DNA from 3 places in the Streptomyces sp. NPDC005576 genome. Region 3 is predicted to be linked to each of the others. Evidence: riboswitches for the same ligand, from Rfam matches in the RefSeq annotation. Region 3 holds a riboswitch; each other region holds the start of a gene.
What was found. Region 3 has a riboswitch for cyclic di-AMP ahead of ACFYPN_RS08805 (NlpC/P60 family protein). Riboswitches for the same ligand answer to the same signal wherever they lie in the genome.
Positions count from the first base shown of each region.

Region 1: linked by a shared signal. The riboswitch ahead of ACFYPN_RS32785 (M23 family metallopeptidase) and the one ahead of ACFYPN_RS08805 (NlpC/P60 family protein) in region 3 are both predicted to bind cyclic di-AMP.
Region 2: linked by a shared signal. The riboswitch ahead of ACFYPN_RS16720 (C40 family peptidase) and the one ahead of ACFYPN_RS08805 (NlpC/P60 family protein) in region 3 are both predicted to bind cyclic di-AMP.

Region 1 is NZ_JBIAJC010000032.1:17,314-26,891, forward strand. Features, by position in the region: gene trmB (tRNA (guanosine(46)-N7)-methyltransferase TrmB) at 1-251, shown strand, start outside; gene ACFYPN_RS32775 (PrsW family glutamic-type intramembrane protease) at 369-1,964, shown strand; gene ACFYPN_RS32780 (aldo/keto reductase) at 1,974-2,921, opposite strand; gene ACFYPN_RS32785 (M23 family metallopeptidase) at 3,098-4,153, opposite strand; cyclic di-AMP (ydaO/yuaA leader) riboswitch at 4,165-4,318, opposite strand; gene ACFYPN_RS32790 (PP2C family protein-serine/threonine phosphatase) at 4,666-5,814, opposite strand; tRNA gene ACFYPN_RS32795 (tRNA-Met) at 6,282-6,355, opposite strand; gene ACFYPN_RS32800 (hypothetical protein) at 6,798-7,268, shown strand; gene ACFYPN_RS32805 (GntR family transcriptional regulator) at 7,645-8,406, opposite strand; gene ACFYPN_RS32810 (hypothetical protein) at 8,515-8,928, shown strand.
Region 2 is NZ_JBIAJC010000008.1:239,050-248,627, reverse strand. Features, by position in the region: gene ACFYPN_RS16750 (urease subunit alpha) at 1-736, opposite strand, end outside; gene ACFYPN_RS16745 (urease subunit beta) at 729-1,040, opposite strand; gene ACFYPN_RS16740 (urease subunit gamma) at 1,049-1,351, opposite strand; gene ACFYPN_RS16735 (hypothetical protein) at 2,151-3,101, shown strand; gene ACFYPN_RS16730 (DinB family protein) at 3,191-3,694, opposite strand; gene ACFYPN_RS16725 (hypothetical protein) at 3,796-4,140, opposite strand; cyclic di-AMP (ydaO/yuaA leader) riboswitch at 4,618-4,801, shown strand; gene ACFYPN_RS16720 (C40 family peptidase) at 4,805-5,275, shown strand; gene ACFYPN_RS16715 (ATP-binding protein) at 5,389-5,820, opposite strand; gene ACFYPN_RS16710 (helix-turn-helix transcriptional regulator) at 6,024-6,887, shown strand; gene ACFYPN_RS16705 (DUF397 domain-containing protein) at 6,959-7,171, shown strand; gene ACFYPN_RS16700 (8-amino-7-oxononanoate synthase) at 7,210-8,358, opposite strand; gene bioB (biotin synthase BioB) at 8,503-9,578, shown strand, end outside.
Region 3 is NZ_JBIAJC010000004.1:156,346-165,923, reverse strand. Features, by position in the region: gene ACFYPN_RS08835 (DoxX family protein) at 46-561, shown strand; gene ACFYPN_RS08830 (PspC domain-containing protein) at 718-2,148, opposite strand; gene ACFYPN_RS08825 (PspC domain-containing protein) at 2,270-3,556, shown strand; gene ACFYPN_RS08820 (response regulator transcription factor) at 3,553-4,251, shown strand; gene ACFYPN_RS08815 (C40 family peptidase) at 4,267-5,337, opposite strand; gene ACFYPN_RS08810 (hypothetical protein) at 5,738-6,091, shown strand; gene ACFYPN_RS08805 (NlpC/P60 family protein) at 6,129-7,322, opposite strand; cyclic di-AMP (ydaO/yuaA leader) riboswitch at 7,321-7,491, opposite strand; gene ACFYPN_RS08800 (ATP-dependent DNA helicase) at 7,738-9,578, shown strand, end outside.

The sequences.
Region 1 (9,578 bases), on a different contig from region 3:
TGATCCAGCCGGACTTCCTGGACCTCGTGTCGGGCCGCATGAAGCCGGGTGCGGTGATCCACTGCGCGACCGACTGGGAGCCGTACGCGGAGCAGATGCTGGAGGTGCTCACCGCGCACCCCCGCTTCGAGAACACCCGGGCGGACGGCGGCTACGCACCGCGTCCCGCCTTCCGGCCGCTGACCCGGTTCGAGGGGCAGGGCCTGGACAAGGGCCACGTCGTCCACGACCTGCTCTTCACCAGGATCTGACGACCGGTCCGTCGGGGGAGGCCCCGACGGACCGGCGCGGCCCCGGCGACGGGGTCACGGCGGGATCGCGCGGGAACCGCCTGGTCAGTTGTCGGTCCCCCTCGTTAGGGTCGGGACATGTCCGCCGGGTCCGAGCAGCACCGACATGACCAGCCCGCCGTCCCCGTGCTCGAGGAGCAACGGCTCGGCGAGATCCTGGGCGCCGTCCCGGAGCGCGCCCACTGGCGCTACCACCCGCGCCGGGTGGGGCTGGTGTGGCGCAGCAGGGCGTTCCGCGCGGGCGCGGTGATCGTCACGCTGGCCATCTGCGGACTGCTCATCCTGGCGCTCGTACGCGAGGAGACCGGCACCGAGGGGTTCCTCGTCGGCCTCGGGCTCGCGGTGCTGCCGGTGCCGCTGCTGATGGCCGCGTTCCGCTGGCTGGACCGGGTCGAACCGGCGCCCTGGCGGAATCTCCTCTTCGCCTTCGCCTGGGGTTCGTGCGCGGCGGCGCTGGTCGCGATCGTCGCGAACTCCTTCGCGACGTACTGGATCGCGAACCTCTCGGCGGACCCCGCCGGCGCCGACACCCTGGGGGCCACGGTCGTCGCGCCGATCGTCGAGGAGAGCGCCAAGGGCGCCGCCGTGCTGATGCTCTTCCTGTTCCGCAGACGGGAGTTCAACGGGATCGTCGACGGCATCGTGGCGGCGGGATTCACCGCGACCGGCTTCGCGTTCAGCGAGAACATCCTCTACCTCGGCAACGCCTTCGGCGAGGACCGACAGCTGGGGACGGTGGGGATCGTGTCACTGACGGTCGGCACCTTCTTCGTGCGGATCGTCCTGTCGCCCTTCGCGCACCCGGTCTTCACGGCGCTCACCGGCATCGGATTCGGCCTCGCCGCCGCGAGCCGTGCCGGGGGCCGCCGACGACGGGTGGGCCGGATCGCGCTCCCGCTGCTCGGGCTGTTGCTCGCGATGGGCATGCACGCCTTGTGGAACAGCTCGGCCACTTGGGGACCGTACGGCTTCTATCTGGTCTACGGCGCCGCCATGATGCCCGCGTTCGGGCTGCTGACCTGGCTGGCGATCTGGTCACGCGGACGGGAACTGCGGACGCTCGCGGCGGAGTTCCCGGCGTACGCGATGGCCGGCTGGCTCACCCCGGCCGAACCGCTCGCGCTCGCCTCGATGCGCGCCCGGGGCATGGCCCGGGACCTCGCGCGGCACTGGCACGGGACGTCGGACCGGTCCCGGGGCCGGGCGGCGGCCCGGGCCGTCGCGGAGTACGAGTCGTTCGCGACCTCGCTGGCCGCGCTGCGGCGGGACGCCCGGCGCGGCGTGGTGGGCGGCGACTTCGCGGCGCGCGAGCAGGAGCTGCTGCACCACCTCTGGGAGCGCAGAGACGTCGCGGCCCCCGCGCTGAGCCACGCGGCCCGCAGTGTGTTCCGCCCGGCAGTCCGCCGCCCGGTGCCCCGTCCGTACGGCCCCGGCGCCCACGCCGCACACGGTGCCCACGCCCGGGGGTACGCGCCCCCGTCGCCGTACCCGCCGCGGCAGCAGCCCTGGCCCGCGGCAACGGGCGCGCAGGGGGCCTCGCCCCCGACTCCGTACGGACAGGGCACGGTGCCCCCCGGGGGCGCCGGGCAGCAGGCCCTCCCAGCGGAACCCCAGCAGCCGCCCCCGCACCGCCGGTACGGCGGCCACAACCCCTATCTGCAACCCCCGCAATAAGGCCGTCGCTCAGGCGGAGGCTTCCGTCAGACGGTTCAGTTCCTCATCGGTCAGCGTGAGGTCGGCGACCGCGAGCAGTGCCGGGAGCTGTTCCGGCGTACGGGCCGAGGCGATCGGCGCCGCGACCGTGGTCCGGGAAGCGAGCCAGGCCAGGGCGACGGTGGCGATCTCGGCTCCCCGCGCCTCGGCGACGGCGTCGAGCGCGCCCAGCACCTTCCGCCCCCGCTCGGACTCCAGGTGCGCCCCGGCCTTCTCGGCGCGGGCGCTCTCCACCTGCGTACCGGGCCGGTACTTGCCGGTGAGGAAGCCCGAGGCCAGCGCGTAGTACGGGACCGCGCCCAGACCGGTCTCGGCGGCGAGGTCCTGCGCGGCGCCCTCGTAGGTGTCGCGGGAGACCAGGTTGTAGTGCGGCTGGAGGGCGACGTACCGGGCCAGCCCCTCGCGCTCGGAGAACGCGAGCGAGGCGCGCAGGCGCTCGGGGCTGATGTTGGAGGCGCCGATCTCGCGGACCTTGCCCTCCTTCACCAGGTGGTCGAGGGCGGTGACGATCTCCTCCACCGGGACGCTCTCGTCGTCGAAGTGCGTGTAGTAGAGGTCGATGTGGTCGGTGTCGAGCCGCCGCAGGGACTCCTCCACCGCGCCCTTGATCGTGTGGGGGGCGAGTCCCCGGTACTGGGGGTGGGCACCGACCTTGGTGGCGACGACGACGTCCGCGCGGTTGCCGCGGGCCTTGAGCCACTTGCCGATCAGCGTCTCCGACTCGCCGCCCTGGTTTCCGGGGGCCCAGGCCGAGTACGAGTCGGCGGTGTCGACGAAGTTGCCGCCGGCCGCGGCGTAGGCGTCCAGCACCGCGAAGGAGTGCGCCTCGTCGGCGGTCCAGCCGAAGACGTTGCCGCCGAGAGCGAGCGGGAAGACCTCGAGGCCGGACGTTCCGAGCTTGCGAAGGGAAGTAGCCATGAGGGTTTCAACGGAGCGGACGCCCGACCGTATTCCGGCTCCGGGCCTCGGAAGCGGCTTTTGTCGGCCGTTCCAACAGCGGCTCCGGCGCGCTTCCGGCAGGATCCTGGCAGCACGGAGGGTCCGGCAGCCCTGACGTCGGGGGAGCGTCGGGGCTGCCGGGGATGAGGGCGGCGTCAGACCGTGAGGCCCATGCCGGTCAGCCAGGCCATCGGGTCGATGCCGGCGCCGTCCGGGGTGTGGACTTCGAGGTGGAGGTGCGGGCCGGTGACATTGCCGGTCGCTCCGACGCGGCCGATGGTGTCGCCGGTGCTGACCTGCTGGCCGGCGACGACGTCCATGGAGGACTGGTGGCAGTACCAGATCTCCGTACCGTCGTCGAGTTCCAGGACCGTGCGGTACCCGTACGAGCCCGACCAGCCCGCCGACTTGACCGTCCCGCCGTGCACGGCCTTGACCGGGGTACCGGTCGGCGCCGCAAAGTCGAGGCCGGTGTGGTGCCCGGAGGCCCACATGGTGCCGGCCTCGCCGAAGGTGGAGGTGATCGTGTACGCGGAGGTGGGGAGCGAGTAACTGGCGGCGAGCTTGGCGAGTCTCTCGGCCTCGGCCTTCTTCGCCGCGGCCTCCTCGGCCGCCCTCTTCTCCGCCGCGGCCTTCGCCGTGGCCGCGTCCTGCTGCTTCTCCGCCTCGGTGGCGGCCTTGGTCGCGGCCGCCGCCTCCTCCGCCGCCTTGGCGTCCGCGTCGGCGGCGGACTGCTGCTGCTCGGCCTGCTGGAGGATACGGGCGCGCAGTGCCTCGCCCGCGTCGGCGGCACCCTGCTCGGTCTTCGCGGTGGTGAGCCCGGCCGCGGTGAGCGGCGCGGACGCCACCACCGGCGCGGTGGGCGTGTCGGACTCGACCGCGGTGATCAGAGCACCCAGCCCGGGGAGGGACTTGGCGTCGGGAAGACTGTCCGCGAGCGAATCGGGAAGGGAGATGGAGACCGGCGGCTTGCTCTGCGCGGTGGCCATGCCGCCCGCACCGACGGCCGCGATGACGCCGACGCCGAGGACGGTGGAACTACGCGCGAGACCGCGCTGCTTGGCCACGCGGTGCCGGCCGCGTACGGGGCGGAGGGAATCCTCGGTGGGGTTCCATTCCTCCCAGGCCCTGTCGGCGTCGCCGGGGAAGCCGAACCCCTCACGGGTGGCAAAGGGTGACGGGGCCTCGGGGGCAGGCTGGTTGGACGCCACGTGGGCGCACTCCTTTCCTTCCTTCTCGCCTACCGGGTTAGCTGACGGGTTCGGAGCAGGAAGGTCTCCTACGGACGCCCGGTGTCTCTTCCGAGACACAGGTGTCCGATTCACCCCAAGAAGGTGGTTCCCCGGTTCCCTTGCGGAATTCGGCGCTCGCGCACGGCGCCGTCTCTGACGACGGCTGGGACGACCGCGCTGCGTTATCGAACGTTAATAGACAGACGGCTCCGATTCCAAGCCGCTCCCCTTGATCATTCCTGCTTCGGGCCGGGATTTACCTGGGCATTCATGCACTCATCGGGGCGACTTGCGAGCAGACTCCGCACCCCGGATTATCTGACGGTATGTCATCTGTTATCGAGCGGCACCGTGCTGCTACGGACCGTCGCCGAGTCGGCCGAACCTCCACACACCACCCCGACGGGCCCCGAGGGACACTGCCGGACGCCGACGGACACCGTCGGCGTCCGGAGGGAGATCGCAGAGGCTCCGGGAAGGCCGTAATCGCGTCAGCGGCCCACGATCGGCACGGTGGTCCGGCGTGCCGGCTGGTCCTCCGCCGGCCGGGCGACCGCGAGCAGCGCCAGGTCGTCCGTCGAACGGCCACCGGTGTGCAGCCGGACGTCGTCGGTGAGTGCCGAGAGCAGCTCGTCGGGACCGGGGAAGATCCGGCCGCGCAGCCGCTCCGCCGGGTCGTAGAACACACCCGCCCGGTCGCGCGCCTCGGAGAGCCCGTCCGTGTAGGTCAACAGCGTCGCGCCCGGCGGGAGGTCCCACTCGTCCACCCGGTCCGGCCAGGTGCCCAGGGCCATGCCGAGCGGCAGCGCGGGCGTACTGGGCCGCAGCACGTCCAGCGCTCCTCCGGCATGCAGCAGCAACGGTTCGGGGTGGCCCCGGTTGACGATCCGCAGTGTCTCGGAGCCCGGCGGAATCTCGGCGAGCACCGCGGTGACGAATCCCTCCACCGGATCGAGCCCCCCGCGCCGCGCCGCGTCCCTGGCCAGCGCGCGCTCCAGCCGCTGCGCCACCCCCTCCAGCGACTCCTCCTGCTCGGCGGCCTCCCGGAACGCGCCGATGATCACCGCCACCGCCTCCACCGCGTCGAGCCCCTTGCCCCGGACGTCGCCCAGTACGAGGCGTACCCCGTACGGGGTGTCCGCGACGGCGAACAGGTCTCCGCCGACGTACTCGTCCGCCTGCGCCGCCTCGTACCGCGCGGCGACGTGGAGTCCGCCGACCCGGTCGGCCGGCACGGGAAGCACCGCGCGCATGGCGGTCTCCGCGATGATCCGGGCAGAGGCGAGCTGCTCGTTGCCGCGTCGGACGACTCCGTTGATGACGAGCGCCAACACGGCCGCGGTGGCCACGGTGAGCGTCTCGATGATCGGAACGATCTGCCCGAGCGTTCCCACGTACACCCGCATCGCGATGACGGCGGTCAGCGACGCGACGCCGATCCGGACGGTGCCGGCCCGGGAGGCGAACGGCGCGGCGATCAGGGGAGCAGCGACGAACAGGGGCACCGCCGTGAAGCGTGGCGGTGACGCGATGTCGAAGACGAGCCCGCCCACGATGAGCAGGGCAGGCAGGACCCGCACGAACCGCCGGGCGCTCACACCCCCGGACGTCCAGCCATCCCCGTACAGCCGTTTCCCCACCTCTGCGCTTCTCCTGCCCTGTCCCGCCACGGCTGCGGAACCTACCGTTCCCCGCCCGGGCTATCCCGAACCGCGCCGCGCGGCGACTCCCCGTCGTCCATAGGGGGGAGCGCACGGCTCCCCTTCGAGCGCCCCCCACCGCCGGCGTACGCCGGGTGCACCGGCCCGGTGGGGTGGGGGGATTGATCCTTGTCCGGCGAACGCCGGTGCGCCCCGCACGTGAGCGGCGGAGCAGCCGCCCCGGACACCCGGACACCTGTCAACGCGTTCGATCGAATGACACCGACCGTACGGGAGTGCGAGAGGTTTCCTGGATGGACCAGTTCATGCCCGTTGCGGCAGATCTTTACGCCGCCGGACCGAGGGTGCGGACCGAGCGGACGATGCCCACGAACGGACACACGCGAGCGAACGCCTGAAAACGGCCCGGGCCCGGCACGCTGTGCGTGCCGGGCCCGGGCCTTCAGTAGCGGGGACAGGATTTGAACCTGCGACCTCTGGGTTATGAGCCCAGCGAGCTACCGAGCTGCTCCACCCCGCGTCGATGAACACAACTCTACGGCATCCTGAACGGGCTCATGACCACCCGGACGAACGACCTCCGGATTCCGGGACCGCGCAGGCGGGAGACGCGACCGGTCGCGACCGCGCCGCCGACGCCCGGAAGGGCGCGATCAGAAGGACGAGAAGTAGGTAACCCCGCCCCCGGCGCACCGACTTCACCCACGCCGGGTACGGCGCGCCACCATGTCACCGTTGGATCAGCCCACTTAGGGCCAAACCGCGCAGCTCCCGCTACAACGGTCTTTTTGGATCAGGTAGTTGCCAGGCGTGCTCTTCTGGCCAAGGATATGGCTGCATCCCCCGGAACCGGCGGGCTGCCCGTGCGGACGCGTGCCCCCGTGGCGGCATATTTCGCCCTGCCCCGGCGTCGGCCACGTGCTCCCGGTCCCGCAACGCCGTTGTCTCCGGAGGACTCCACCATGACCACGCCTCTCACCCCCGCCCCTTCCGCCCCGTCGGACACCTCCCTCGGGGCCCGGGTGCGCACCTCGGCCGCGAGCGCGATCATCGGCGGCCTCGCCGGGGCCGTGATGAGCGCGGCGGTGGTCTACTTCATCATCGGGATGCCGGACGGTGAGGGCACCAACGCCCTGAACAACGCGATATCGGGCCTGATCAGCGGCTTCCTGGCCGGTTTCATCGGTCTGATGATCTACCAGAGCAAGGCGGCATCGGCGGCCCGCGCGGCCACGGCGGAACCGGCCACCACCCCCGGCTCCGCGTCCGCCACGCCCGCGGAGCCGGCAAGACCCGCGGCCGCCGAAACCCGGGCGGCCACCACCGGGGCGGCTATCAGCGGGGCAGCCGACGGAGAAGCGGCCGGCACGGAGGCAGCACCCGAAGGAGCGCCCGACGAGGCGGCCGGAACCAAGGCCCCCACCGGCGCCTGAGCCCCAGCCACCCGGGTCGCCCAACCGGACCCCGCCCCCGCCAGGCCCCACGGCCCGGCGGGGGCAGCGTCATGTCCCCGCGCGGTCATGTCCCCGCGCGGTCATGTCCCCGCGCGGTCATGTCCCCGCGCGGTCACGTCCCCGCGCGGTCACGTCCGTCTGCCGTCACGCCCGAGCCGCATCACGTCCCGGTGGCGCCACCATCCGGGCGCACCACCATCCGCGCGGCACCACCATCCGCGCGGGATCACCGTTCCGGTGGCGTCACCGTCCGGGCATCGGCCGCGTCGCACCGGCCCCCACCGGCCCGTAGGTCGGCACACCGCGAACTCCGGCTAGGGGAAGGGCTGTTTACCGCCCCCGAAGGCGGCCGTCGCTACCCGCGCGGCTCGACGGCGATCTCGTACGCGATCTCCCACCGCACGTCCGGCACCACGACGTCCGCGGTCTCGACCGGGCGGCCGTCGGTGTCGTAGAAGGTGCGCTCCAGCTCCGTGATCAGGCCACCGATGCTGATGCCGAGGAGGTTCGCCTGCTCCTGGTTCGCACGGGCCGGTCGCGGGATCTCGACGGCGCGCACGATGGTGACGCCGATCGACCGCATCCGTTCGACCACGCCGATTCCGGCGTGCGGGCCCATCTCGGGGAGCACGACCGGGGTGTTCCCGGTGATCGCCATCGGCTCCCAGCTCCTGGAGAGCTGGACGGGCAGCCCGTCGACGAGGAACTCGTAGTCGGTGACGACGCAGAGGCCGCCCGGCTCGATGGCCAGCCGCTCCGCGATGCGCTCCGGCGCCGGAGTCCGCGCGGTCGAACGCGACTCCCATTTACCCTCGTGGTCCTGGTAGTTGAGGACAGCGCGGTAGAGCGCGGCGTCCTGGCGCTCCGGAGGCCTCGTACGGATCATGCGCCGGCGCTCACGCGGCCTGCGGACGTACGTCCCGGACCCCGCCCGGCCTTCGAGGATGCCCTCGATGGTGAGCCGCTCCATGGCGCGCTGGGCGACGGATGCGCCGACCCCGTACTCCTCGGCGATCCGGGCACGACTGGGCAGCTTGTCACCCACGGCCCACTCGCCCGCCCTGATGCGGTCGCGGAGAGCGTCGGCCACCTGAAGGTAAGGGGTGTCGCGAGGCATATGCACAGCTCCCAGCAGTGGAAGTCGGACATTGACAAAGCTAACCCATCAGGTCGAAGCTGAATATTCAGCATTACGAAACGTGATGCAATCACCCAGGGGAGAGCCATGCCCTCCGTGCCGCCACGTGTCGCCGCGCTCGCGGGCATGCTCGCCGCCGCGATCGACGACGAGCCACTGGTGACCGAGGCCCCCGGCGCGTTCCGGGTGGAGGCGCCTCTCCCCTCCCCTCTGAGCAGCGCCATCCACAGCACGATCCTCATGACGCTGGCGCGCGGCGATCGCTTCGGTCACGAGGTGGGCGCCGACGGCGTCGCACGGGTGTGGGCCGAGATCGACCACCCCGCCCCGAGACGAAGGAGAACCGACATGGCGGAACCGGCCGGCGGCACGGCCCCCGGAGACGCGGAGTACCGCACCCTGATCACCCACACCTCGGAGTGCACGGCCTGCCGGTCGGACCGGATGGAGTGCGAGATCGCGGACCGGCTCAGCCGTGCGTGGCGGGCGGCCCGTCAGTGATCCCGCTCATCTGCGTCGACTGCGACCGGACCATCAGCGGCCCCGCGGTGACCACGGCGGAGGGCCACTCCGCCTCGGGCGCCCGGCCCGACGCGTACGCCCACCCGCCCGGCTCCCCGGAGTGCCGGCCCCCGGCACACAGCCGCGGCCACCGCATCAGGAAGGCGCTCGCGACGGGCGACCGTCGAGCGCCGGGGAGCACCGGGTGACTCCCGCCCGGCCGGGGCGGGCACCCGGACGGCCACCGAAGCCGGATCGGTGGCCCACTGCGACCACACAGGTATCCAGGGGCTGTCGGAGCAGCAGTAGGCGGGCCGATTTCAGCGCCCCTCGCTGCTCCTGACGACCCGGATTCCTCGTCCTGGACACCGCTGCCCGATATGACGTACGGGGTGTCCCCGCCCGTGCCCTGTTCCGTGCTGTGCGCGGTGCGTGCCGTGGTGCGGCAGGTCGCCTCGACGGCCGCACCACGGCACGCGTTGGGTCGGCGCTCGATGCCACGGAGTTCCGCAAGACCGGCGAGGAGAAGGTCGGCTCCACCCCGACCACCCACTACCGCGGCCGACCGCCCTTCAGCGCGCTGACGTTGGAGATGTCGGAAGACGCGCTGAGGACCGCCGGCACCCTCCGCTCCATGGTGGGCGGCGAGA
Region 2 (9,578 bases), on a different contig from region 3:
TCTCCTCGCAGACCCGCAGGCAGGCGTCGATGACGGCGGGTGTCGCCCCCCAGTCCTCGTGGATCTTGAATCCCAGTGCGCCGCCGCGCAGTTGGGCCCGCATGGCCTCGTGGGACATGGTGTTGCCCTTGCCCAGGAGGCCGATGTTGACGGGGTACGCCTCCAGCGACTCGAACATCCGGGCGAGGTGCCAGGAGCCCGGGGTCACGGTGGTCGCCTTGGTGCCCTCGGCCGGTCCGGTTCCACCGCCGACGAGGGTCGTGATCCCGGACGACAGCGCCTGGTCCACGAGGGTGGGCGAGATGAAGTGGACGTGCGCGTCGATGGCGCCCGCGGTGAGGATCTTGCCGTTCCCCGCGATGATCTCCGTCTCCGGCCCGATGACGAGTTCGGGGTGGACCCCGTCCATGGTGTCGGGGTTCCCGGCCTTGCCGATGCCGGTGATCCGCCCGTCACGGATGCCGATGTCCGCCTTGACGATCCCCCAGTGGTCGATGACGATCACTCCGGTGATCACCGTGTCGGGGGCACCCTCGGCGCGGGTGGTGCGGGCCTGTCCCATGGACTCCCGGATGACCTTGCCCCCGCCGAACACCGCTTCGTCGCCGGCCCGTCCGGGGCCGCCCGAGCGGTCCTCCTCGATCTCCACGAGCAGGGAGGTGTCGGCGAGCCGGACGCGGTCGCCGGTGGTGGGGCCGAACAGGTCGGCGTACACGGCACGGTCGAGTTCAGCCATCGAGGGCACCTCCGGTTTCGCCGCGCAGGCCGGGGACGACGCGCGCGCCGGCGAGCGGCACGAGTTCGACGTCCACGGGGATGCCGGGCTCGAAGCGCACGGCCGTCCCCGCGGCGATGTTCAGCCGCAGGCCGCGGGCGGCACCGCGGTCGAAGTCGAGGCCGGGATTGGCCTCGGCGAAGTGGTAGTGCGAGCCGACCTGTACGGGCCGGTCGGCCGCGTTGAGGACGGTGAGACGGGTGACGGGGCGGCCTTCGTTGATCGGCACGGCCCCCTTGCCGTAAAGGACCTCTCCGGGAATCACGGCGCCCCTCAGACGATCGGTTCGTGGACGGTGACGAGCTTCGTGCCGTCCGGGAAGGTGGCTTCCACCTGGACGTCGTGGATCATCTCCGGGATGCCCTCCATGACGTCGGCGCGGGTGAGCACTGTGCGTCCGGACGCCATGAGTTCGGCTACGGTCCGGCCGTCGCGGGCGCCTTCGAGGATGTGGGAGGTGATCAACGCGACCGCCTCCGGATGGTTGAGCCGGAGGCCGCGTGCCCGGCGCCTCCCGGCGACGTCGGCGGCCACATGGATGAGCAGGCGTTCCTGCTCGTGCGGGGTGAGTTGCACGCTTCCACCTCATCGTCTCGCGCCCGGTACCGGCCCCGGCGCGGTGGAGCCCCGTCGGACACCGACTCGTTCGTCGGGTGCCGAGGCGGGCGTCACCGGCCAGGCAACGCACGTTAGGACCAAAGTTTTTCCGTCGCGTTAACTGGGACGCTCCCGCTCGGACGTCGGCCGGCGCCGGGGCACGCCCGCGGTGGGCGGGCCCGTGCCCCGGGGAGGCACCACCACGCCGCCTCCGTGCCCTCGCCTCGTATACGGCACGCACCGTCCGCGGCACCACCCCTCGCCTACCGCCCCCGGGTGTACGGGGCGGTACCGGCGCCCTCATGCCGGGGTGGGCGCGCCCCGGGCGCCGACATGGTCCGGCGGCGGCACGGGGAGTAGTACCACACCCCGCCTGCCCGCGTCGGCGGGGTGGCGGCCGTCGCCCCGGAGGCCGGAAGCCGGGAGCTCGTCCGACAGCGCGACTCGCTCGGGGTTTCCGTACGGGCCGGCCGGGCGGCCCTTCGCCCACGACTTCGACCGTGCCCCCGCCCCGACGCCGCGACCGCCCGCATCCGGGGCCCGTACGAGCGCGTCGCGGAGCACCGCACCACCCACCCGTACCGCCCCCGACGAGGTGACGTCCCGATGCTGCCCCCGGAGACGGGGAGCTGACGGCGCCCGGGCGGCATCGGAGTGGCATCGGAGTGGCATCGGAGTGGCATCGGAGTGGCTGGAGACGGCCGAGGGCTCCCTCCACTCCCCGCGCAACCCGGCCCACGGCGGAACCGGCCCGGTCATTCCCCGTAGCCTCCCGGGCATGACTCGCTCCACTCACGTCCCTCAGGTCACACGGCTCGTCGGCACGGACATATGCGCCTACGACCTCACCGCCGATGCCCGGGGGGTCCTGTCGCCCGCCCTGATCTTCCGGCCTTCCGCCGGGGACGAGGTGGTCGACCACGCCGCTGCCGACGGTCTCCAACGGGTCTTCTACACGACCTTGAACGCGGCCGTCTGCGTGACGGCCGACGGGGCCGAGGTCTGGCGGTCGGAATTCGTACCGGGGTCGGACAGACGGCACGGACACACGCCCGGCTGTGCGCTGTCGTCGGACGGACTCACGGTCTGGGTCTACCGGCCGGACACCATGGCCGGCCGTGACCGCTCCGACCAGTGGCTGGCCCTGGATGCCGGCACCGGGGCGGTGCTCGCTCAGGCGGACCTGGACACCGTGGGACACGGTGGGATCCAGCTCGTGCACCGGGCGAGCGGCGAGCTCCTCCTGAACGTGGGCGAGGGGCAGGACGGTTCGGTCATCCACCGCGCGTCGTGGGCCGAGGGGCGGATGGCTCTCCACCGCTACCCCTGGACCGACAGGTGCCTCATCGATCTGTCACCCGACGGACGTCACTTCATGACGGTCGATCACTGTCAGGGCGACATGGCCATCCACGCCTACCCGGACGGCGAGGTCACCTTCGCCCTCTCCGTCGATGCCTTCGGGCACGACTCGGAGAACATCTGCGTGGAGTGGTGCGGCGGCTACCTGAGCCCGGACACCGTCGTCGTCACCCTCGCCGGCGAGACCGAGGACGAGGAGGAGTGGTTTCGCCACTACCGCGTGGACGCGCGCTCCGGCAACATCCGGGCCGCGCTCGACGCCCACAGCGGGAATCCCTACGACCTCCAGCCCCTCGGGGACGGGTCCTGGCTCACCACCGATCCGTCCGGCCACCCGGTCCGCCGAAGCGACTCCACTCCTGGATGATCGATTCCAAGGGGTTCAGTGGTCATAGGCGGTCAAGGCTCGCATGACCGGTTGATCGGTGCGATCGCACCTGATTTACCGCACCCGCATCACCGCCCGATCGAGCCGTCGATCTGCTCGCGCAGGATGTCCGCGTGACCGGCGTGCCGGGCGGTCTCCTCGATCATGTGGACCAGCACCCAGCGCATCGAGGGCGGCGGGGTCTCGCGCAGCGAGCGGGCGCCGGGGCGGTCCAGGTCGGTGCAGGCGAGGGCAACCTCGTTGGCCCGGGCGATCGCCTCGCGATAGGCCTCCGCCACGTCCGAGGCGGTGTCGTCGGCGGACACCGCACCCTCGTCCTCCCAGCGCTCGCGGTCGGCGCCGGCATAGGCCCAGACGAACCAGTTGAGCTCGACGGCCGTCAGGTGCTTGAGCAGCCGGAGCAGGCTGGTCCCGGAAGGGACGCCGGCCGTGCGGACCGCCGGCTCCGGGACGCCGGCCGCCTTCGCGAGGACGGACTCGCGCAGGTAGTCCAGGAAGGTCAGCAGGGTGGTCTGCTCGTCGGCGTTCAGGCCGGGGGGCCGGAGATCGGGGCGGGGCTCGACAGTCGTCATGGCGGAACCGTAGATGATCGATTCAAGCCGTCGATGGTCGTATGCAGTCAGCGATCGCATGACGGGTTGCCCGGTGTGCTCGTTGTGCCAGATGGCGGCGGTCAGTCCACCACCCACACGCCGTCGGTCCACCGCGCGGTGTCCGTGGCCAACTCGCTCAAGACGTGCGGGATGAGGTCGGCCGCCTTGCGCAGTTTCTTGTTGCAGCCGGGCTGCTTCGACAGGGAACAGGTGCCGCAGGTGGGCCCAGGCATCCGCAGCCACCGGGCTTCGGAGGTGTTGCCGAGCATCGCCTGCATCATCGACAGCGTCACCAGTTCGGCATCGCTGAGCCGCGGCGCTATGCCGACTACCGGCCGCCAGGGGGCGAGCTGCGGCGAACCCTCCAGCAGGTCGTCGGTCCTGACGTGGAGTGCGGCCGCGAGGGAGTCCATGTCTGGCGTCACAACCTGACTGTGGACTCCCTCGTCTCATGGGCGCAGCCAACCCTTGGAATCGATCATCTGGGGCGTCTCGATCCGTTCCGGGCCATTCCTGGCGGTTCCGGGCAGATCCCGTGGGGGTGACGCTCCATGGGGTCGAGGGGCGTGCCGGACCGTAGGGGGTCTCCCTTTCCCGCGACACGCCGTAATGAATATCCGATTTTCCGCCTGTTCGGCGCAGGGAATCAGCCCGCCAATCACCTCTCCCGATTTGCACTCCCTCACGTTCTCCTCATGCGCGAACTGCCTTACTGCGAAAGCCCGGCGGAGCCACGCGGGGTACGCGCCCCCGGCCGCGCCGGACGCTCCCCCACACTCCCGGCGCAACGGGGGCCGACCGTCCTGGCTGCCACTGTCACCTCGAAAATTCCGCACGACGTGGGTCAAGATCCGTGGGACGACAAGCCCCCGCCACCCTGACGGGGCGGTCCGCGCGGACGCCGAGTCCTGCCGCCGAGCGGATGACGGGTCGACAGGAGTGGATCGGCAGGAGTGGAGGACCCGAGCACTACGGGTCGACCGGGCAACCGGCCGTCCCTCGGGGTGAAGCCGCAACGCGCGGCCGGGCAACTTCGCCAGCCCGAACCCGACAGGTCATCCTTCACAGGCGGCTGACGAAGGGTTGCGCATGACCGCGCAGGTTCATGTCCCGTCTCTGCTCACCCGGGCCGGTACGGCCTCGGTCCTCGCTCTGGCCCTCAGCTCGACCATGCTGGCCCCCGGCCTGGTCTCCGACGCCGAGGCGGCCACCCACGCGACGAAGGCGCTCCGGGTCGCCGCGTCGAAGAAGGGCTCCCCCTACCAGTGGGGTGCCATCGGTCCCCGCCGGTTCGACTGCTCCGGGCTGACCCTCTACTCGTTCAAGCGCGTCGGCAAGAAACTGCCCCGCACGGCGCAGCAGCAGTACAACAAGACGCGCCACATCACTTCCTCGCAGCGCAGGAAAGGTGACCTGGTCTTCTTCCACAGCGGTCGAAGCGTCTACCACGTGGGCATCTACGCCGGCAACGGCAAGATCTGGCACTCCCCCAAGACCGGGTCCGTGGTCCGGCTGGAGCGGATCTGGACGAAGCGGGTCTGGTACGGGCGGGTGCGCTGACGAGCGCCGGACCCCCGGGCGGCCGGTGAGCGGCGGCCGGTGAGCGGCGGCCGGTCCGGAAGCGGCCGTCCGCGCCGGTACGCGCGGGCGCCGCTTCCGGACCGGCCGCGCCCTCAGCCCCGCACCGGAACGGACCAGGGCAGTGCGACCCATACGGTCTTGCCGCCCTCGGCGGTCGGCGCCACACCGAACCGCCCGCCGGACTCCTTGGCCAGGGCCCGGATGATCGCCAGACCACGCCCGTTGTCCTGCTGCACGGCCGCGGGGAGTCGTCTGGGCCACCTGGGGTGGCTGTCGGTCACCTCCAGCCGCACTTCCTCGTCGCGGTCGAGCACCAGCCGCACCGTGAACGCGGGTGACTGGCCGCGCGTGTGCAGGACCGCGTTGGTGGCGAGTTCCGAGACGATCAGGAGGATCGTCCCGGCGTCGTCCGTGTCGTCGTGCATGCCCCACTCCGCGAGCACGCGGGCCACGTGTCTGCGGGCCGCGGACACCGACACCGGATCGCTCGGCAGGGTGACATGTGCTTCCTGATGGTCTGCCATGGCGACGCCGTCCCTTTCCGCCCGGGCGACCCCTATCGGCCCGGATTGTGCCTGGCGCCAGAGTGCCACCGCCTGAGCCCGTGCAGGCACGATCTGCCGAGATATGCATATATCTATCGCTCAATGCGGTGAACTCCGGCTCGGCGGGGCTCGAACATTCGGCACACTTGCCTTCCAGGCCGACCGGCGGAAGGAGACCGGCAATGGGTAACGGCCCCGTCGTACGCCGTCGCAAACTCGGTGAGGAGCTGCGGAGTCTGCGCCACTCGTCGGGACTCACGAGTCAGCAGGCGGCATCGATGCTCGGCTGGCACCAGTCGAAGGTGAGCAGGATCGAGACGGGTGCGAGCGGTGTGTCCCCGGCCGACGTCGGCCGTCTGCTCGACGCGTACGCCGTCGCCGACCCCGAACTCCGCACCCTGCTCTCGGCGCTGGCAGGATCGGCTGACGGTCGCGACACGGGCTGGTGGCACGCGTACCGGGCGGTCATCCCGCCGCAGTACCGCGATTTCATCGCCCTGGAGGCACAGGCCGAGACGGCCAGGACCCTGGAGACCTCGGTGGTTCCCGGCTTGCTCCAGACCGCCGATTACGCGCGGTCGGTCACCGAGTCGGCGCTGGACGGGATACCGGAGGCGCACCTGGACGCCCTGGTCGAAGTGCGGCTCGCCCGTCAGTCGGTGCTGCGGTGCGACGCCCCGCTCCGGCTCACCGCCGTGCTCGACGAGGCGGTGCTGCGGCGCGAGGTCGGCGGCCGGCGCGTGATGCGGGCCCAGCTCGACCACCTCGTGAGCATGACGGAACTCCCGCACGTGCGGATCCAGTTGGTCCCGTTCAGCGCCGGAGGATACGTCGGCCTGACCGGTCCGTTCGTCATTTTCTCTTTTCCGACAACTTCTGCACTGGATGTGGTCGTACTCGACCACTTGACGCGTAGTCACTACCTGGAACGGAAAGAGGATCTGGAAGCGTACGGCTCCGCTTTCCGCACCATGCGGGAGCGCGCCCTCTCTCCGGAGCGGTCGAGGGACCTCATCACGGCGATCGGCCGCGAGGGACGGCCGTGACGAACCACCGCGGGCCCGACCGGACGGAGCCGGGTGGGCCCCGCCGACGTCCACCGATCCGAAGGAGCACCATGGCCGACCGCCCGGCACCGCCCGCCTCACCGTGGCGCCGCAGCAGCCGCAGCACCGGTATGAACAACTGCGTGGAGACAGCGGTACGAGGGCCCGGCCTGCTGTCCGTACGCGATTCCAAGGCCGCGGACGGGGCCCGGCTGTCCTTCTCCGCATCCGCCTGGAGGGCGTTCGTGGCCGGCCTCGGGGGCCGGGGCGGAACCTCACACTGAGAGGCGTGCCCCGGCCCCGGCCGGCCCGCGCCCAGCGGTCAGCCGGCGCCCCTCGGAGCCGTACGGACGATGGTGTCCAGGGCGGTGTCGATGCGGTCGTCCGTCAGGTCGGCCCGGGCGGTGAGCCGGAGACGCGAGACGCCGTCCGGGACCGACGGCGGCCGGAAGCAGCCCACCGCGATCCCGGCGTCCCGGCAGTCCGCCGCCCATCGGACCGCCGCCTCGGGGGAAGGCGCCCGCACCGACACCACCGCGGCGTCCGGGCGCGCCGCGTACAGCCCGGACGCGGTCAGCCGTTCGTGCATCCGGGCGGCGACCTCGCGCGCCCGGGTGGCGCGTTCCGGCTCCCTCCTGAGCACCGCGAGGCTCGCGAGCGCGGCGCCGGCGGCGGCGGGTGCGAGTCCGGTGTCGAAGATGAACGTGCGGGCCGTGTTGACGAGATGACGGATCACCCGGGCGGGTCCCAGGACCGCGCCACCCTGGCTGCCCAGGGACTTGGAGAGGGTGAGCGTCGCCACGAGCCCTTCGTCCCCCGCCAGCCCGTGGGCGGCCGGAGCGCCGCGCCCACCCGTTCCGAGCACCCCGAGGCCGTGGGCGTCGTCGACGACCAGCCCGGCGCCCGCGCTCCGGCAGACGGCGGCCAGGGCTCCCAGGGGGGCCGCGTCCCCGTCGACGGAGAAGACCGAGTCGGTGACGACCAGCGCCGGCCCGGTGCGGGACTCCAGGGCCTTGGCTACGGCCTCCGGATCCGCGTGCGCCACCACCTCCGTCCTCGCGCGCGCCAGTCGGCAACCGTCGACGATCGAGGCGTGGTTGGACGCGTCGGACACGATGAGGCCCTCCGCGCGGGAGAGTGCGGTGAGTGCGGCCAGGTTCGCCGCGTAGCCGGAGGAGAACACCAGGGCGGCCTCGAAGCCGCAGAATTCCGCGAGTTCGTGCTCGAGCTCCGCGTGGAGGGTGGTGGATCCGGTGACCAGGCGTGAACCCGTGGCGCCCGCACCCCACTTCCGCGCGGCTCCGGCCGCTGCGTCGGTCACCTCGGGGTGCCGGGTGAGCCCGAGGTAGTCGTTGCTCGCGAGGTCCAGCACCTCGGTGGCGGCGGGCCGCGGGCGCAGCGTGCGGACGAGTCCGGCGGCGGCGCGGCGGCCGGACTCCTCCTCTGTCCAGTCGAACGGGGCGAAGGCCATCGGGGAGTCCCTTTTGTAGGCAGCTCACAGAGCGTAGCGGGGGGCGCAGCCGGTCATGGTGTGGCAATACACACACACCCTCCCCCTCTCTGCTGTCGAGTTCCTCCTTGGCCGATGACCTTTCCGTGCGTCAGGATCAACGCCATGGACCTGTTGAGCACACTGGTGGACAAGGGGTTGCGGCGCGAACTGCCGACCCGCGAAGAGGCGCTCGCCGTACTGGCGACCTCCGACGACGAACTGCTCGACGTGGTGGCCGCGGCGGGCAGAGTGCGCCGTCAGTGGTTCGGGCGGCGGGTAAAACTCAACTACCTGGTCAACCTCAAGTCGGGGCTGTGCCCCGAGGACTGCTCCTACTGCTCGCAGCGGCTCGGCTCCGAGGCGGGCATCCTCAAGTACTCCTGGCTGAAACCTGACGAGGCGTCCCGTGCGGCGGCCGCCGGGGTTGCCGGGGGTGCCAAGCGGGTCTGCCTGGTGGCGAGCGGCCGGGGCCCCACCGACAGGGACGTGGACCGGGTCTCCCGGACCATCGAGGCCATCAAGGACGACAACGACGGCGTCGAGGTGTGCGCCTGCCTCGGGCTGCTCTCCGACGGGCAGGCGGAGCGGTTGCGCGCGGCGGGGGCGGACGCGTACAACCACAACCTCAACACCTCCGAGGCCACGTACGGCGGCATCACCACCACCCACACCTACGCCGACCGGGTGGAGACCGTGCGCCACGCCCAGGGGGCCGGTCTGTCGGCCTGTTCCGGACTGATCGCGGGCATGGGCGAGAGCGACGAGGACCTGGTCGACGTGGTCTTCGCCCTCCGTCAACTCGACCCCGACTCCGTGCCGGTCAACTTCCTGATCCCGTTCGAGGGCACTCCGCTCGCCAAGGAGTGGAACCTGACACCCCAGCGGTGCCTGCGGATTCTGGCGATGGTCCGGTTCGTCTGCCCGGACGTGGAGGTGCGGCTCGCCGGTGGCCGTGAGGTCCACCTGCGGTCGATGCAGCCGTTCGCCCTGCACCTGGTCAACTCGATCTTCCTGGGCGACTATCTGACCAGTGAGGGGCAGGCGGGGCAGGCGGACCTGGACATGATCGCCGACGCCGGGTTCGAGGTGGAGGGCGCGGACACCACGACGCTGCCCGGCCATCGCGCGGCGGCCGGTGGGGGTACGAACGCCGGCGCGGGTACGAACGCCGGCGCGGGTACGAACGCCGGCGCGAGCGC
Region 3 (9,578 bases):
CTTACGTATGGTCTGTTGACGGGGTCACGGAAGATGGGGCAGGTCATGCAGGGCTACGGAAACAACGGTTACGGACGCGTCCCCGGCGAGCCCAGGGGGCTGCGGGAGCAGGCGCGCACGTACGCGCTGCTGCCGCTGCGCGTCTTCCTCGGCGTCACCTTCCTCTACGCCGGGCTCGACAAGCTGACGGACAGCGTTTTCCTGTCGTCCAGCGGCGCCGGTTCGATCGGCGACCAGATGCGCGGGGTACGCGACTCCGCCGGAGCCCCCTGGCTCGTCGACCTGGCGCTGCACGGCCCGACCGGCTTCGGGTACGCCCTCGCGGTCGGCGAACTCGCCGTGGGCATCGGCACCCTGCTCGGGCTCTGGGGCCGCCTCGCCGCGCTCGGCGGCGCGCTGATCTCGTTGAGCCTCTGGCTCACCGTGAGCTGGCAGGCGACCCCGTACTACTCCGGCAACGACCTCGTCTACCTCATGGCCTGGCTGCCGCTGCTGCTCGCCGGATCGGGCCCCTTCTCGCTGGGCGCGCTCCTGCCGCCGCGCCGGCGCCGGAGCCTGTAGGCGACCCAGGCGGCCACGGCGGCGAGGAGGAGTCCGCCGCCCAGCACGGCCACGAGGAACACCCACGGCGCCTGCCAGGCCCCGGCCCAGTCGGCCGCGTACCCGGCCGACAGGGCCAGCAGGGTCAGGCCGGCCAGCGCGCGGCCCGGCCGGAACTCATGAAGCAGCACGGGTGACCTCCACCTGTCCGAGACCGACTTCCAGGCGCAGCTCGATCGTGCCCGCCAGGTCCGCGCCCTTGGGGGGCGCGAGCGTGCGGGTGGTCCGCCGGTCCGGGGCGACGTCGATGTCCTCTCCGGCCGGATCGCCGGGCAGGGTCACGTCCCCGAGCCCCACCTTGGCCCGCACCCGGACCGAGGCGTCCTGGGGGACGACCACCACCACGCGCCCGGCCCCCGCCTCGACCCGGGTGGAGAGGGTGGTCCCCAGCGGGACCGGCAGCCCGGAGAGGTCGAGCCGGACGGTGCCGGCCCCGATGTCGTACGACGGGCGCAGGGCGGCGGCGGTGGTGGGACGCCACTCCACCCGCGCCCAGGTCGTCCCGATGTCCTTCGGCAGCACCGTCGAGGCCGCGAGCACCCCCGTGACGAGCAGCGCGAACACCAGCGTCCCGAAACCGGTCCTGCCGACGAACGAGGCGACCAGCAGCCCCACCCCGAGTACGGCGAGCGCCGCGACGGCCCCGATCTGGAGGCTCTCGCCGAGCGGGTGCCCGCCCCAGCCGGGCCAGGCGGCGGCCACCCCGGCGACGACCGCCAGGAACCGCACCAGGCCCCCGATCGAGTGCGGCCCGTGCGTCCGCCCCCTCGGATCGGCGGCGACCGGCGGCAGGTGCTTCCCGCGCGCCCTGCCCGCCCCAGCCGCTCCGTCCGGGCCGGCCACCCCGCCGGGCACCGCGTCCGCCGGGCCCCACAGATAGCCCGCGCCCACAGGGCCCGTCGTGCCGTCCTTGACGATCGGGTCCCGCCACCACGAGGGCCCGGCCGGTGCCGGGGGCGCCTTGACCTCCGGCGGAACCGAGCCCCGTCCGGAGGACGGCGGGACCGGTGCGGTGTGCGGCGCGGGCGGGACGACATCCCCGGCGGCCATGTCGTCCCGGCCGTCGCGGCCGTCGCGGCCACGCCGCACGCGCTCCTCGTCCGTCGAGGCCGGCCGGCCGTGCCGCGTCCACACCGAGAACCCGGCGACGGCCAGCACCAGCATCGCGGCGAACGCCAGGACCCCGCTGTTGCCGATCATCGAGAGGAACAGCCCGCAGCCGACCAGCGCGAAGAGCAGCGCCACCAGCGACGCGCCCTCCACCCGGCCGGAGAGCAGCCTGCGGAACTCGTTCTCCTCCTCGCCGTCCACCGGGAGCAGCAGCCACGCGAAGCCGTAGAGGATCAGGCCGGTGCCGCCCGCGACGGCGAGGACCCCGAGGACCACGCGGAAGATGACGGGGTCGACGTCGAAGTACCGGCCGAGACCGCCGCACACCCCCGCCACCACCTTCTGCCGGGGGCTCCGCCGCAGCTGCGGTCCGGGTGCGCCCGTCGGGGCGCCGGGGGGCGCCTCACCCGGGGGAGCGGCGGAAGGGGAAGCGGTCATGGCTCCATGGTGACGGCCCGGGGCCGCCCTGGGCACCCACGGCGACCCTGGTCGTTCCCTGATATGGAAGTAGGGGACCGCCCTGATGCCCCGGCCCACCCGGACGTGTGACGATCGGTCCATGCCAACCGCCACGCCCCGAGCCGCCGGTGCACCGGTGACCGACCCGGAGGAGCCACCGGCGCGCAAGCTGTATCGCAGCGCCGAGGGGCGCATGCTGGGCGGCGTCGCGCGCGGCCTCGCCGGTCACCTCGGGCTGCCGGTCGTCTGGGTGCGGCTCGTCTTCCTCGGCCTCTTCCTCGCGGACGGCCTCGGCGCGGTGCTCTACGCGGTGTTCTGGATCGTCGTGCCCCTCGGCGTCGGTGGCGTCGAGACCTCACACTCCCTCTTCGAGACGGCTCCGGACGGCAGCCGCCGGCTCCGCAAGCCCGACCGGGGACAGGTCTTCGCCCTCGTCGGGCTCTTCGCCGGCGCTCTGATCTTCCTTGCCAACGTGAACATGGGCAGCGGCGCCGACCGCTACATCTGGCCCATCCTCCTCATCGGCGCCGGCTCCGTGCTGGTCTGGCGGCAGGCCGACAACGCCCGCCGCGCCCAGTGGATGGAGGTGGGCCGCCGCCGGAGCATGCTGCACCTGGCGCGCGGACTCGCCGGGGTCGCGCTCGTCGGACTCGGGCTCGCCGCGTTCATGGTGGTACGCGGCTCGGCCGCCCAGCTCGGCAACGTCCTCACCGCCGCCATCGCGGTCCTCACCGGCATCGCGCTGCTCGCCGGCCCCTATCTCGTACGGATGACCCAGGACCTCAACGAGGAACGGCTGATGCGCATCCGCGCCCAGGAACGCGCCGAGGTCGCGGCCCACGTCCACGACTCGGTGCTGCACACCCTCACCCTGATCCAGCGCAACGCCGACGACGCGGGAGAGGTCCGCAGACTGGCCCGCGCCCAGGAGCGCGAGCTGCGGAACTGGCTGTACGACCCCGGCGGCACCGGCAAGGACGCCGACGACGAACCGGCCACCCTCGCCGAGGCCGTGAAACGCGCCGCCGCCGAGGTCGAGGACAAGCACGGCGTCCCGCTGGAGGTCGTCGTGGTCGGCGACTGCCCGCTGGACGAGAAGATCACCGCCCAGCTCCAGGCCGCGCGCGAAGCGATGGTGAACGCCGCCAAGTACGGTGGCGAGGGCGGCGCGGTCCAGGTCTACGCGGAGGTCGAGGGCCGGACGGTCTTCGTCTCCGTACGCGACCGGGGGCCCGGGTTCGACCTGGATTCGGTCCCCGAAGACCGCATGGGCGTAAGAGAATCGATCGTCGGCCGGATGCGGCGCAACGGCGGTACGGCCCGGCTCCGGTCGGTGCCCGGCGGCGGCACGGAAGTCGAGCTGGAGATGGAGAGGGCGGGCGAATGACCGAGAACACCGAAGCGACGACCCAGGGACCGGAGCGCCGGGTACGGGTCGTCCTCGTGGACGACCACCGGATGTTCCGCACGGGCGTCCAGGCCGAGATCGGCCGCACCGAGGAGACCGGCGTGGAGGTCGTCGGCGAGGCCGCCGACGTCGACCAGGCCGTCACCGTCATCACGGCGACCCGCCCCGAGGTCGTCCTCCTCGACGTCCACCTCCCCGGCGGCGGCGGGGTCGAGGTGCTGCGCCGCTGCGCGCCGATGATGTCGGCCGCCGAGAACCCGGTCCGCTTCCTCGCGCTCTCCGTCTCCGACGCGGCCGAGGACGTCATCGGGGTCATCCGCGGCGGCGCCCGCGGCTACGTCACCAAGACGATCACCGGCGCCGACCTGGTCGACTCCGTCTTCCGGGTCCAGGAGGGCGACGCGGTCTTCTCGCCCCGCCTGGCCGGCTTCGTCCTGGACGCCTTCGCCTCCACGGACGCCCCGCCGGTGGACGAGGACCTGGACCGGCTCACCCAGCGCGAGCGCGAGGTGCTCCGGCTGATCGCCCGGGGCTACGCGTACAAGGAGATCGCGAAGCAGCTCTTCATCTCGGTGAAGACGGTGGAGTCGCACGTTTCGGCGGTGCTGCGCAAGCTCCAGTTGTCGAACCGTCACGAGCTGACCCGCTGGGCGACGGCCCGCCGCCTGGTCTGACGGCCCCCGCGGCCGTCACGCCACCCGGGTCGCCCCCGCGAACGGCATCTCGTCGATCGGGGCGATCCGGATCGGTGCTCCCGGGTGCGGTGCGTGGATCATCTTGCCGTCGCCGACGTAGAGGCCGACGTGGCTGATCCCGGAGTAGAAGAACACCAGGTCACCGGGGGCGAGCTGGGAGCGGGAAACCCGCTGCCCGGCGTTGATCTGGGTGTAGGTGGTGCGGGGGAGCGAGACGCCCGCCGCCTGCCAGGCCGCCTGCGTGAGGCCGGAGCAGTCGTACCCTGACGGGCCGGTGGCGCCCCAGACGTACGGCTTGCCGAGCGCCCCGTACGCGAAGGCGACGGCCTGCGCGGCACGGGAGTTCGGGGCGGCCACCGCACCGGGGACACCGCTCGCGGCGCCGGAGGCGGTAGCGCTTTCGGTACCGCCGCTACGGTCCGGTTCGTAGGCGGCGCGTTCGGCGGCGGTGAGGGTGTGCAGGAGCCGCCGGGCGTCGGCGAGGCTGCGGGTGATCTTCTTCTTGTGCCGCGCGAGTTCGGCCTCGCGGGCGGCGAGTACGGCGGACTCGTCCTCGGCGCGGTCCCGGACCTGGTCGATCCCGGTGATCTGGCGCCGGATGCCGCTGATGGCCCCCGCCTGGCGGTCGCCCGCCCTCTCGACGTAAGAGGAGCGCTCCAGGTACTCGTCGGGGTCGGAGGTGAGCAGCAGCTGGAGCGCGGGGTCCAGCCCTCCCGAGCGGTACTGCGCGGCGGCGAGTGAACCCAGCGCGTGGCGGGACTCGTTGAGGAGATCCGTGCGGCGGGCGGCCTCGTCCCGCAGCGCCGACAGGGCACGGGCGGCATCGCCGGCCTTCTCCTCGGCCCCGTCGTACCGCTCGGTGGCGACCTCGGCCTCCCGGTAGAGCTGGTCCACCGTGGACTTGACCTGGGCCGCGGTGAGCCGGGGCTCCGCGTGGGCGGAACCGGTCGCGGCGGTCGCGGTGGCCGCCCCGGCGAGGGCCAGGGCGGCGGCGGAACGGGCAGCAGAGCCGGTGAGGAGGCGCTGCCTGGGCTTGCGGTGAGCTGATTTCCGGTGCGCGGCCACGAGGGCTGCATCCTTCCTGTCGGCTGCCCGCCCGGGGGATACCGGCGGGCCCGGCGGACCCCGGCGGCGCGCGCCGCACAAGGAGGGCGGGCGTCACCGGGATCTTCCGGCCAGGTGACCGGTGCCACCCGTCAGGGGGCGGCAAGGCGGGCCGGTCACCTGGGAGGGACGCTAACCCCGGGGCAGACCCAGAAGGCGTCATGATCGGAATTGACCTGCCGTGACCTTTCACCTTCGGAGCGTGACCGGGGCGGTGGAGGGTGACCCGGTCATATTCGGGCAGCTTCGGAAAAGGCCGCCGACGGCACCGAGTAAGCCCCACCTGACGAGTAAGCCCCACCTGACGAGTAAGCCCCACCTGACCGTCAGGGGGTGATACCGCCGTCGTTAGGCTGCCGACATGTCTGTACTCATCCATGTCTTCGTCGCCCTGCACATCATCGGCATCGCCTCCCTGCTGGGCGGCTTCCTGACGCAGATGAAGGCGATGGGTGCCGGCACCGCCCGGTTCGTCCCCGCGATGCTGCACGGCGCCCTCACCATGCTCGTCACCGGCGTCGCCCTCGTCGGCTTCCACCAGGCCGACGACAACCCGGTGAACAACGTCAAGATCGGCATCAAGCTGCTGATCCTCGTGGTGATCCTGGCCCTCATCTACCTCAAGCGCGACGAGGAGAGGGTGTCGAAGGGCGCCTTCGCCGCCGTGGGCGGACTGACCGTCACCAACATCTTCATCGCCACCCTCTGGACCTGATCCGGCCCGGCGGACCACCCGCCCGGCCGGACACCGCTCATGCCGGGCGGACGCTCCCGTAGATCGGCATGTAGTAGATCGACTCCTCGCGCACGTACGCGCCGGGCTTCGGCGCGTGCACCATCATCCCGTCGCCCTTGTAGATGCCCACGTGGCTGATGTCGTCGTAGAAGAAGATCAGGTCGCCGGGCTGGAGGTCGGCCGTCGCGATCCGCGTACCCGCGTCGACCTGGTCCCAGGTGGTGCGCGGCAGGTCGACGCCCGCCTCCCGCCAGGCCGCCTGCGTCAGGCCGGAGCAGTCGTACGACGAGGGGCCGGTGGCACCCCATACGTACGGCTTGCCGATCTGGGACTCGGCGAACGCCAGCGCCTGGGCGCCCTTGGTGGAGGCGGACCCCGTCGAGCCGGCCGATCCGGTCGAGCCGGTCGTGGTGCCGGTGGTGCCCGTCGTGCCGGTGCCGGAGGCCGCTGTGCCCGAGGCGGCCTCGGCGGCCGTCTTGTCGGCCGCGGCCTTCGCGGCTTCGGCCTGCTCGGCGGCGAGCTTCTCCGCCTTCTTCTTCGCCTCGGCTTCCTTCTTCCGCTCCAGCTCGGCGAGGCGCGCCTTCTCCTCGGCGGTCAGCTCCGAGAGCAGCGTGCGCGCCTCGGCCAGCTTGTTCTGCACGGTCTTCCTGCTGCTGCGCAGATCCGCCTGCGACGCGGTCAGCGCCTGAAGGCTCTCGGTGGCCTCGGTGCGCTTCTCGGCGGCCGCCAGCTGCTGGGTGCGGAAGTCGGCCACCGCCTTCTCCTGCCGCCCGCTGCGGCGCTTCATCAGCTGGTCCTGGTCGAAGTACGACTGCGGGTCGTCCGCCAGGAAGAATGTCATCGACGACGACGCCAGGCCACCGGTGCGGTACTGGGCGGCCGCGTAGTTCCCGAGCGCGCGCCGGGCCTCGTTGACCTTCTCCGCCCGCTCGGCCGCCTCCTGCAGCAGGGCGTCCACCTTGTCCTGCTGCTCGGCCGACGCGTCCTTGGCCCGGTTGTACTCCTGGGTCGCGGAGCCGGCTTGACGGTAGAGGTCGTCGACCTTCTTCCGTACGTCCTCGATGCTCGGCTTGGGTGCCGAGGGAGCGGCCGTCGCGCTCTGCGCCGAGAGCAGGGTCACCGAGGCCAGCGCCACCGTGGTGAACCCCACAGCGGGGGACGTCACGCGCAGCGGGGTGCGCGGTTTGCGATGCGATGCCACGACCGGCATCTCCTTCCATGGACCGCCTACGAGTGAGCTGACGGGTTCGGGCGGAACGGAAGGCTGCCCTACGGCCCGTATCCGTAGGGACGGAGTACGGCCCGATTCACCCCGGTGGGACGTGTGGGTCCCCGGTTCAGGACCGCCGAGAGCGGGCCGGATTCGGCGGGGGCGTCCGTGTGGCGTGGTTCGCCTGTCAGGGGATACGGGTCGCCCGGCTGAGACGGTAGCCAAGCCGCGGGGCGACTGGGAAGAGCAATGTGCGATATGCCCGATACATTTTCGTGACCTTGGTCGCAGGGGTGCGCGAGGGGACGTTTCCCTCGCGCGTCGCGTACGCACCCTGACGCCGGGTGACGGTACGGGCCGCGGTTCCGCCAAGGCCGCCCGGACTGTCCGCGCGGCCCTCTAAACTCGACTAGCGATGAGCAGCCTCTTTGACGACAGTTTCCTGACCGGCCTCCAGCCTGTGGAGGAGGGGCCCCCGCCGCCCCCCGAGCACCACGCGCCCGAGGAGGAGGCCGAGGGCCTCTTCGAAGGCGTCTTCGACGCGCCTCCGCCGCCCCGGGACGGCTATTACCGCGACGGCGCCCCGCGGCCGGTCATCGATTCGGCGGCGCTGCTCGACGGGCTCAACACCGAGCAGCGCGCCGCCGTGGTGCACGCCGGGTCCCCCCTGCTCATCGTCGCGGGCGCCGGTTCCGGCAAGACCCGGGTGCTCACCCACCGCATCGCCCACCTCCTCGCCGAGCGCGGAGTGCACCCCGGGCAGATCCTGGCGATCACCTTCACCAACAAGGCCGCCGGCGAGATGAAGGAGCGCGTCGAGCAACTCGTCGGCCCTCGCGCCAACGCCATGTGGGTCATGACCTTCCACAGCGCGTGCGTGCGCATCCTGCGCCGCGAGTCGAAGCGGCTCGGCTTCACCTCGTCGTTCTCGATCTACGACGCGGCCGACTCCAAGCGACTGATGGCCCTGGTCTGCCGTGACCTGGACCTCGACCCCAAGCGCTACCCGCCGAAGTCCTTCACCGCCAAGGTCTCCAACCTCAAGAACGAGCTCATCGACGAGGAGACCTTCGCCGGCCAGGCCGCCGACGGCTTCGAGAAGACCCTCGCCCAGGCGTACGCGCTCTACCAGGCGCGACTGCGCGAGGCCAACGCCCTCGACTTCGACGACATCATCATGACGACGGTCCACCTGCTCCAGGCGTTCCCCGACGTCGCCGAGCACTACCGCCGCCGCTTCCGGCACGTCCTGGTCGACGAGTACCAGGACACCAACCACGCCCAGTACACCCTGGTGCGCGAGCTGGTCGGACCGGCGGGCGCGCAGGACGCCCCCGGCGAGCTGTGCGTCGTCGGTGACGCGGACCAGTCGATCTACGCCTTCCGGGGCGCGACGATCCGCAACATCCTCCAGTTCGAGGAGGACTACCCGGACGCCACCACGATCCTGCTGGAGCAGAATTACCGCTCCACGCAGACAATCCTCTCGGCCGCCAACGCCGTCATCGAGCGCAACGAGAGCCGCCGGCCCAAGAACCTCTGGACCAACGCCGGAACCGGCACCCGCATCGCCGGGTACGTCGCCGACACCGAGCACGACGAGGCGCAGTTCGTCGCCGACGAGATCGACCGGCTCACCGACGCGGGCGACGCCAAGGCGGGCGACGTCGCGGTGTTCTACCGCACCAACGCCCAGTCCCGCGTCTTTGAAGAGATCTTCATCCGCGTCGGCCTGCCCTACAAGGTCGTCGGCGGCGTCCGCTTCTACGAGCGCAAGGAAGTCCGGGACATCCTGGCCTACCTCCGGGTGCTCGCCAATCCCGAGGACACCGTCCCGCTGCGCCGCATCCTCAACGTGCCCAAGCGCGGCATCGGCGACCGTGCCGAAGCGATGATCGACGCCCTCTCCCAGCGCGAGAAGATCTCCTTCGCGCAGGCGCTGCGCCGTGTGGACGAGGCGTACGGGATGGCGGCCCGCTCGACGAACGCCGTGAAGCGGTTCAACACCCTGATGGAAGAGCTGCGCACCGTCGTGGAATCCGGCGCGGGCCCCGCGGTCGTGCTGGAAGCCGTCATGGAACGCACCGGCTACCTCGCCGAACTCCAGGCGTCCACCGACCCGCAGGACGAGACCCGCATCGAGAACCTCCAGGAACTCGCCGCCGTCGCCCTGGAGTTCGAGCAGGACCAGGCCCGCGCGGCGGCCGAGCCGGACGGCGTCGACACGGGCGCCGGTGCGGCGGCCGAGGACGGCGC